2 regions of the Serratia sp. NCCP-200 genome follow, and region 1 is predicted to be linked to the other one. Evidence: predicted binding sites of a transcription regulator. Region 1 holds the regulator's gene; the other holds the start of a gene.

Region 1 (4,159 bases):
CTTGAATAAAGCGCAGTGACCATAGTTGCGCCACGTTCTCGACCCAAAGCATACCGAGACAGCCGACGGCGAACAGCGCTAGGCCAATCAATAACACGGGCTTACGGCCAATACGGTCGGACAGCGGCCCCCACAGCAACTGGGCAAAGGCAAAGCCTGCTAGGAAGATACTCAGGCTGGCGCTGATTGCCCCAGCGGAGATTTGCAGATCCTGCTGCATTGCCCCAAAGGCGGGCAGGTACATATCGGTAGCCAGATAGCCCAACATACTCAGGCCGGCCAGGTAGAACATAAATCCAAAATTTCGCATTGCTATTTCTCGTTAAAATTATGTTGTCGCAGGTTTTGAAGCGCCGGCAAGTGTATACGGCTGGATCTCTGCTTGTGAAACGGTAATATTTGCAAGGTGCTGTTAAAAAATTTGAAGGCAAACATATGTGGTCTGAATATTCACTCGATGTGGTAGATGCGGTAGCGCGGACCGGCAGTTTCAGCGCGGCGGCACAGGAGCTGCACCGCGTTCCTTCTGCTGTGAGCTATACGGTGCGCCAACTGGAGCAATGGTTGGCGGTGCCGCTGTTTGAACGCCGTCACCGCGATGTGGAACTCACGCCGGCGGGGGCGCTGTTTATTAAGGAGGCGCGAGTTGTTATCAAAAAAATGCTCGATACCCGACGACAGTGTCAGCAGGTGGCCAACGGTTGGCGCGGGCAACTGCGGATTGCGGTCGATCTGATCGTCAAACCCCAGCGCAGCCGCCAGCTGGTGCTGGATTTTTATCGCCATTTCCCCGACGTAGAACTGATGGTGCAGCCGGAAGTATTCAACGGCGTGTGGGATGCGCTGGTCGATGGCCGCGCTGAGATGGCCATTGGTGCAACGCGTGCGGTGCCGGTGGGCGGCGGTTTTGCCTTTCGCGATATGGGCTTTATGAATTGGCTCTGTGTAGTACATGCTAAACATCCGCTCGCCGCCTTGCAAGGAAAGCTGCGCGACGAACAGCTACGGCCTTATCCCTCGTTGCTGTTGGAAGATACTTCGCGCAATTTACCCAAGCGGGTGACCTGGTCGCTGGATAACCAGCGGCGATTGACCGTGCCGGACTGGGTTTCTGCGGTAGATTGTTTGCGTGCCGGGCTGTGTGTGGGCATGGTACCCGCGCATCGGGTATTGCCGTTGGTACAAAGTGGTGAATTGGTAGTGTTGCCACTGCATGAGCCTTTCCCGCCCAGTGCCTGCTGCCTGACCTGGCAGCAAAACGCCCAGTCTCCGGCCATGGCCTGGCTGTTGGACTATCTGGGCGACAGCGAAACGCTCAATCAGGAATGGCTCAGTGAAGAGGAGCCGGGTGGTTAATCGGGCGCAGTATTGCAGCGCCCCAACAGGAGTTAACGGCGGTAATCGACAAAAGGACCATCGGCGACTGAGCGGCGCTCGATCAGTTTTGGATGTACTTCAATCACCTGCGATTCTTCACGCTTGCTGATAATGCGATCCAACAGCATGGTAAAGGCCATCTCGCCCAGGCGCTCTTTCGGCTGGTGAATGGTGGTCAGCGCCGGGGTGAAGTAGCGGGCATTACGCACGTTGTCGTAGCCAATCACCGAGATATCCTGCGGTACACGCAACCCCAGCTCATCGGCGGCGCAGATCGCCCCCATGGCCATAATATCGCCGCCACAGAAAACGGCGGTTGGACGATGCTTTTGCGACAGGATCTGATGCATGGCTTTGTAGCCAGATTCAGGCTCGAAATCCCCCTGCACGATCCATTCTTCGCGCACTTCGATGTTGGCTTCCTTCATGGCTTTCAGAAAGCCCTGGTGGCGACCTCCACCGGTATTACGCGCCAGTTGACCAGGAATGGCACCGATGTCACGGTGGCCACGTTCGATCAGGTAGCGGCCTGCCAGGTAACCGCCCTCGAAGGCATTGTCGATAATGGTATCGGTGAAGTCTCCGCGCGCGGTACCCCAATCCATCACCACCATGGGAATATTACGGTAATCTTCCAGCATGCCCAGTAGCTGATCTGGATATTCTGAGCACATCACCAGCAAGCCATCGACGCGTTTTTGCGCCAGCATTGCCAGATAGGCTTGCTGTTTATCCAGATTATTGTGCGAGTTACACAAGATCAGGGTATAGCCTTTGCTGTAGCAGCTGTTTTCCACAGCTTCGATCACTTCGGCAAAATAGGGGGCCTCGCTCGAGGTGGCGAGCAAACCGATCGATTTCGTGTGGTTGACCTTGAGGCTGCGGGCCACCGCGCTAGGTGAATAGTGCAGCTCTTTGATGGCGGCCCAAACGGCCGTTTTGGTATCTTCGGCGACGAAACGCGTTTTATTGATAACGTGCGAAACGGTAGTGGTAGAAACGCCAGCGCGTTTGGCCACATCTTTAATCGTTGCCATGTAAAAAATGACTCCTAAACCCACATGTTACAGCATGTAAGTATGATGTTAATCGTTTGCCTGCGTAGATCCTTCCCCAGATAAGCGAAAACTGAGTTTTTAGTGCTGAAGTCGTAAATCGCTTGAACAGGGAGGGGCAGTTTATCGGTACGCAGTTGTGAACTGCGGATTTTGTCGCATATTGAAGAAAAGTGGAAGAGCTAATCGGTAATTATCAGCGGGGAAAGCATAACAAGATTTTAATCACGAACTGTGGGAAAATGATTTGACGTATAAACTGTGTGGCTTATGCTCTGGAAAAGCCAATCTGAGAGGGAGTTGTATATGGATACCAATTTGAAGATGTCATTACTCACCACCGTGGGTGCTTTGGCAATGATTATTGCGTTCAGTTTTATTGCCGCATTGAACTGATCCGTAGCAGAAAAACAAAGGCGCAGCTTCATGCCGCGCCTTATTAGCTAGTCACCCGCCGTTAAGCCAGGTTTTCTGCCACGAACGCCCAGTTAACCAACGCCCAGAAGTTTTCCAGGTACTTTGGCCGCGCATTGCGGTAGTCGATATAGTAAGCATGCTCCCACACGTCAACGGTCAATAACGGAACGTCTGCGCCGGTCAGCGGGGTTGCCGCATTTGAGGTGCTGACGATCGCCAGACTACCGTCCGCTTTTTTCACCAGCCAGGTCCAGCCCGCGCCGAAGTTTTTCACGGCGGCATCGGTGAACTGCTCTTTAAAGGCGGCGAAGGAGCCGAATGACTTATTGATGGCCTCTGCCACTGCGCCCGTTGGCTCGCCACCACCTTGCGGTGATAAGCAGTGCCAATAGAAGGTGTGGTTCCAGACCTGAGCGGCGTTGTTGAACACGCCGCCGGTGGAGGTCTTGACGATCTCGACCAGGGATTTGCCTTCGAACTCGCTGCCTTTCACCAGATTGTTCAGGTTAACCACGTAGGTGTTATGGTGCTTGCCATAGTGGTATTCCAGCGTTTCTGCGGAAATGTGCGGTTCGAGAGCGTTTTTCTCATATGGTAATGCAGGTAATTCAAACGACATTGCTTTCTCCTTTTATAGACAATACGCCTCTCCGACGCTGCAGGCCTAAGGGGCCGAGGGCGGAAAAACGCAATTGCACCACTTTTGTTATGGTTATTAATCTTAACAACTTTCGGAGGGAAAAGAACATCCAAAGTGTGCCAAGTGACTGATTGTTTAAAGTTGCAGCGGGTGATAGAGAGCACGGCCGAGCAGTTGGCTCAGCCGTGAAAGGTTAACGGATGGTGGTAGGGGTCACTACGCGGCGGGCACCAATGTAATGGTTTTGCCAATAGTCGTTATCCAACTGACTGATGCGAATTTCTTCACCGGTGCGCGGTGACTGGATGAACTTACCGTTACCAAGATAGACGCCAACGTGATCGGCGGTGCCACGGTTGTTGATGCGAAAGAACACCAGATCGCCTTTCTCCAGCTCATTACGCTTGATCGGCGCTGCATCACGCAGGTGGTACATTTCGTTGGCGGTACGCGGCATTTTGATTTTCACCACGTCTTTGTACGCGTAATAAATCAGGCCGCTGCAGTCAAAGCCTGTACCAGGTGAAGACCCACCCCAGCGGTAGGGTTTGCCCATTTGCCCCATCAGCTTGGCCATAGCTGTTTGCTTGGCGTGCTGGTAGCGTTTTTTGTGAGCGGCGGAAAGTTTCAACGGCTTTTCGCGGCCAGCCAATTTTGCCGTAGCTTTACC
Region 2 (4,159 bases), on a different contig from region 1:
AGGTACGCCCGTGGCCGATATGACACAGGTCATAAATGGTTACCCCGCACACGTACATACCGACTTTACCGGCATGAATGGGCTTAAATTCCTCTTTTTGACGACTCAGGGTATTAAATATCTTTAGCATCAGGGCTGTCCGTGGTGTGCGTGATAACAAACATATCCGCATATTGAAACCCGAAGGCTGCTCTATTGCAAGGTCAAGCCCAAGGATTGCTGAATTGATCGGCAGAAAATTGCGTGAGATCGGAATTAACCTGATCCAGACTAAGATAACAACACGTGTATTTCTGCCGCGAAACTGCCACCCTAGCCACTGCTGACTGATTAATTGAGATATGTTATAAAGTCGGTCTGATTGCTCACACGCCTTCCTATGTGACAGCTCATTTCATCTTGCTAGGACTAAAACTATGGTTACTTTCCACACCAATCACGGCGATATCGTTATCAAGACCTTTGCTGACAAGGCACCGGTTACCGTTGAAAACTTCCTGAACTACTGCCGTGAAGGCTTCTACAACAACACCATCTTCCACCGTGTCATCAACGGCTTTATGGTTCAGGGTGGTGGTTTTGAACCTGGTATGCGTCAGAAAGACACCAAAGCAACCATCAAGAACGAAGCTAACAACGGCCTGAAAAACACCCGTGGCACCCTGGCAATGGCTCGTACCAACGATCCACACTCTGCCACCGCCCAGTTCTTCATCAACGTGGTAGATAACGACTTCCTGAACTTCCGTGCTGAAAACTCCCAGGGTTGGGGTTACTGCGTATTTGCCGAAGTGGCAGAAGGCATGGACGTGGTCGAGAAGATCAAAGCGGTAAAAACTGGCCGCAGCGGCATGCACCAGGATGTACCGGTTGAAGATGTCGTGATCACCAGCGTTACCGTCAGCGAGTAATCGCGGCTGCATGAGCACGCTGTTCATCGCAGACCTGCATCTATGCGTACAGGAACCGGCAATTACTGCCGGTTTTCTGCGTTTTTTGCAGCGTGAAGCCGTTCACGCCGATGCGTTATATATCCTGGGCGATCTGTTTGAAGCCTGGATTGGCGATGACGACCCCGAGCCGTTGCATCGCGAAATTGCCGCCGCACTGAAGGCGTTGCACCAGGCCGGAGTGCCCTGCTACTTCATTCACGGCAACCGCGATTTCTTGTTGGGTAAGCGCTTTGCCAAGCAGAGCGGTATGATCCTGCTACCGGAAGAGCAAGTCGTCGAGCTGTATGGCCGCAAGATCCTGATCCTGCACGGTGATACCCTGTGTACCGACGATCAGGCCTATCAAGAATTCCGCAAGAAAGTTCATAACACCTGGATCCAACGTGCTTTTCTGGCGCTCCCCCTGCGCTGGCGCTTGAAGATCGCCGCTAAAATGCGTGCTCGCAGCCAACAAAGCAACCAATACAAATCCACCGCGATTATGGACGTCAACCCGCAGGCCGTTGAACAGGCCATGTTGCGCCACAACGTCCACTGGATGATCCACGGCCACACCCATCGCCCAGCAGTCCATCCGCTGGCATTACCAAACGGTAAAGCCCATCGCGCGGTGTTGGGAGCCTGGCATACACAAGGCTCAATGATTAAAGTCACGGCAGATGCCGTGGAACTGATCGAGTTCCCCTTCTAGGCCGTTTTCCAGCTTTTGATGGTAAAAACCGTCGACGCAACCGTTTTCCTCTCCCTGTACCCATGATATGCTCTACGCCCTCATACGGCCTGCCAGCCGACGTTTGTCCACATCACAGGAGCCATGCACTCATGGGAGCCACCGCTACTTCAGCCGCCAACGCTGGGGTTAAAATCGCAATCGTAATGGGTTCAAAAAGTGACTGGGCCACTATGCAGTCCGCGGCCGAAGTTCTGACCACGCTGGATGTCCCGTTCCATGTCGAAGTTGTCTCCGCCCACCGCACGCCGGACAAGCTGTTCAGCTTTGCCGAACATGCCAAGGCCATGGGTTTTGACGTGATCATCGCCGGTGCCGGTGGTGCTGCGCATCTGCCAGGCATGTTGGCGGCCAAAACGCTGGTTCCGGTGTTGGGTGTGCCGGTGCAAAGCGCTGCGTTAAGCGGTGTCGATAGCCTGTATTCCATCGTGCAGATGCCACGCGGCATTCCGGTGGGTACGCTCGCCATCGGCAAAGCCGGTGCGGCCAACGCCGGGTTGCTGGCAGCACAAATCCTGGCGCTGCACGATGCCGGGCTGGCACAGCGGTTGGCACAGTGGCGTCAGGCACAGACCGACGAGGTGCTGAACCATCCAGACCCACGGGAGGATGCATGAAGCCGGTTTGCGTACTGGGTAACGGCCAGTTAGGGCGTATGCTGCGCCAGGCCGGTGAGCCGTTGGGCATTGCGGTTTATCCTGTCGGTCTGGATGCCGAGCCGGAAGCGGTGCCCTATCAAAACGCGGTGATCACCGCAGAGATCGAACGCTGGCCAGAAACCGCCCTGACCCGCGAGCTGGCGACGCACAATAACTTCGTCAACCGCGATATCTTCCCGCGTCTGGCCGATCGCCTGACACAGAAGCAGCTGCTCGATCAACTTCATCTCGCTACCGCACCTTGGCAATTGCTGGCAAATGCTGACGAATGGCCTCAGGTGTTTGCTACCTTGGGTGAGTTGGCGATCGTTAAACGCCGCGTGGGTGGTTACGACGGCCGCGGCCAGTGGCGTTTGCGCCCGGGCCAAGAGGCTGAGCTACCGGCGGATAACTATGGTGAATGCATCGTCGAGCAGGGGATTAATTTCTCTGGCGAAGTGTCATTGGTGGGTGCCCGTGGTCACGATGGCCAGTCGGTATTCTATCCGCTGACCCACAACCTGCACGAAGAAGGCATTCTGCGTACCAGCGTGGCGCTGCCACAGCCCAACCCGGCATTGCAACAGCAGGCCGAGCAGATGTTGGCTGCGATCCTCGATGAGTTGAACTACGTGGGTGTAATGGCGATGGAGTGCTTTATCGTCGGCGACAGCCTGTTGATCAACGAACTGGCTCCGCGTGTCCACAACAGCGGCCACTGGACGCAGAACGGCGCTTCCATCAGCCAGTTTGAGCTGCATTTGCGGGCTATCCTGGGGCTGCCGCTGCCTAAGCCGGTGGTGAATACGCCTTCGGTGATGGTCAACCTGATCGGCACGGCGGTGAACCAGCAATGGCTGGCCCTGCCGCTGGTGCATTTGCACTGGTATGAGAAAGAGGTGCGTGAGGGGCGTAAGGTGGGTCATCTGAATCTCAACGATCCCGATGCGGCCTCTTTGCAACAGGCGTTACAGGCATTAGCGCCGCTGCTGCCAGCCGAGTATCAAAGTGGCTTGGCCTGGGCACAGCAAAAGCTGGGGTGATCTTGTGGGATGATAGGCCTTTAATCTCGGTGTATACCCCTCACCCTAACCCTCTCCCACAGGGAGAGGGGACCGATCGAGTTAGGCCGAAAGGATAGTGATTCTTCATCAGCACTGGCTGATTGATCCTGCTCATCCTGGTTAAAGTGACGATCGAGTTACTTGATCAGCTCTTTACTTCCAAAAGTGCAGGGACTATCAGCTCCCTCTCCCTGTGGGAGAGGGTTGGGGTGAGGGGTCAACCTTCGTAGCTGCGGAACAACGCCCGGCCGCGCAGCAGGCGCACACCAAGCCAGCCGCCACACAGTGAGAGCAGCAAGGCACTCAGCAGCGGTAACGCCCACCACAGCACCGGCGTAGGTGCCCACGGGAAGTCGAACACCTTGGTCTGCAACAGCCAAAGCGCCGCTTCTGCCCCCACCGCCGCCGCGATCCCGGCTACCAGCCCAAGCAACGCAAACTCGCACCACAGCGTACCGCGCAACAGGCGTTTACCTGCGCCTAGCGTGCGGTAAACCACCAGCTCCTGCCTACGTTGCCGCATCCCTACCTGTACCTGTGCCAGTAACAGCAGACCGCCGCAGATCACCACCAGCACCACCATCACCTCCAGCGCCCTGCTCACCTGCTGCAACACTCCACCGACCTGCTTGAGGATCGAACCGATATCCAGCAGGCTCAGGGTTGGGAACTGGCGGTTGAGCTGCGTCAGCACCTTGCCGTCGCCGTCATAGCGGAAGCTGGTCAGCCAGGTTTGTGGCTGGCCGTCCAATGCACCCGGCGGGAAGATAAAGT

What was found. The regulator PurR, encoded in region 1, represses purine synthesis genes. The targets are predictions, from matches to a motif close to CANGCAAACGTTTGCNTG.
Region 2: the regulator PurR is predicted to act here: its motif matches at 1,678-1,695, upstream of purE (5-(carboxyamino)imidazole ribonucleotide mutase).

Annotation. Positions count from the first base shown of each region.
Region 1 covers NZ_BAAKUJ010000003.1:366,417-370,575, forward strand. The annotation lists gene punC (purine nucleoside transporter PunC) at 1-310, opposite strand, end outside; gene punR (DNA-binding transcriptional activator PunR) at 436-1,356, shown strand; gene purR (HTH-type transcriptional repressor PurR) at 1,389-2,414, opposite strand; gene cydH (cytochrome bd-I oxidase subunit CydH) at 2,739-2,828, shown strand; gene sodB (superoxide dismutase [Fe]) at 2,890-3,468, opposite strand; gene AC6HVW_RS11880 (C40 family peptidase) at 3,683-4,159, opposite strand, start outside.
Region 2 covers NZ_BAAKUJ010000002.1:319,962-324,120, reverse strand. The annotation lists gene cysS (cysteine--tRNA ligase) at 1-130, opposite strand, end outside; gene ppiB (peptidylprolyl isomerase B) at 417-911, shown strand; gene AC6HVW_RS06760 (UDP-2,3-diacylglucosamine diphosphatase) at 922-1,644, shown strand; gene purE (5-(carboxyamino)imidazole ribonucleotide mutase) at 1,776-2,300, shown strand; gene purK (5-(carboxyamino)imidazole ribonucleotide synthase) at 2,297-3,364, shown strand; gene ybbP (putative ABC transporter permease subunit YbbP) at 3,603-4,159, opposite strand, start outside.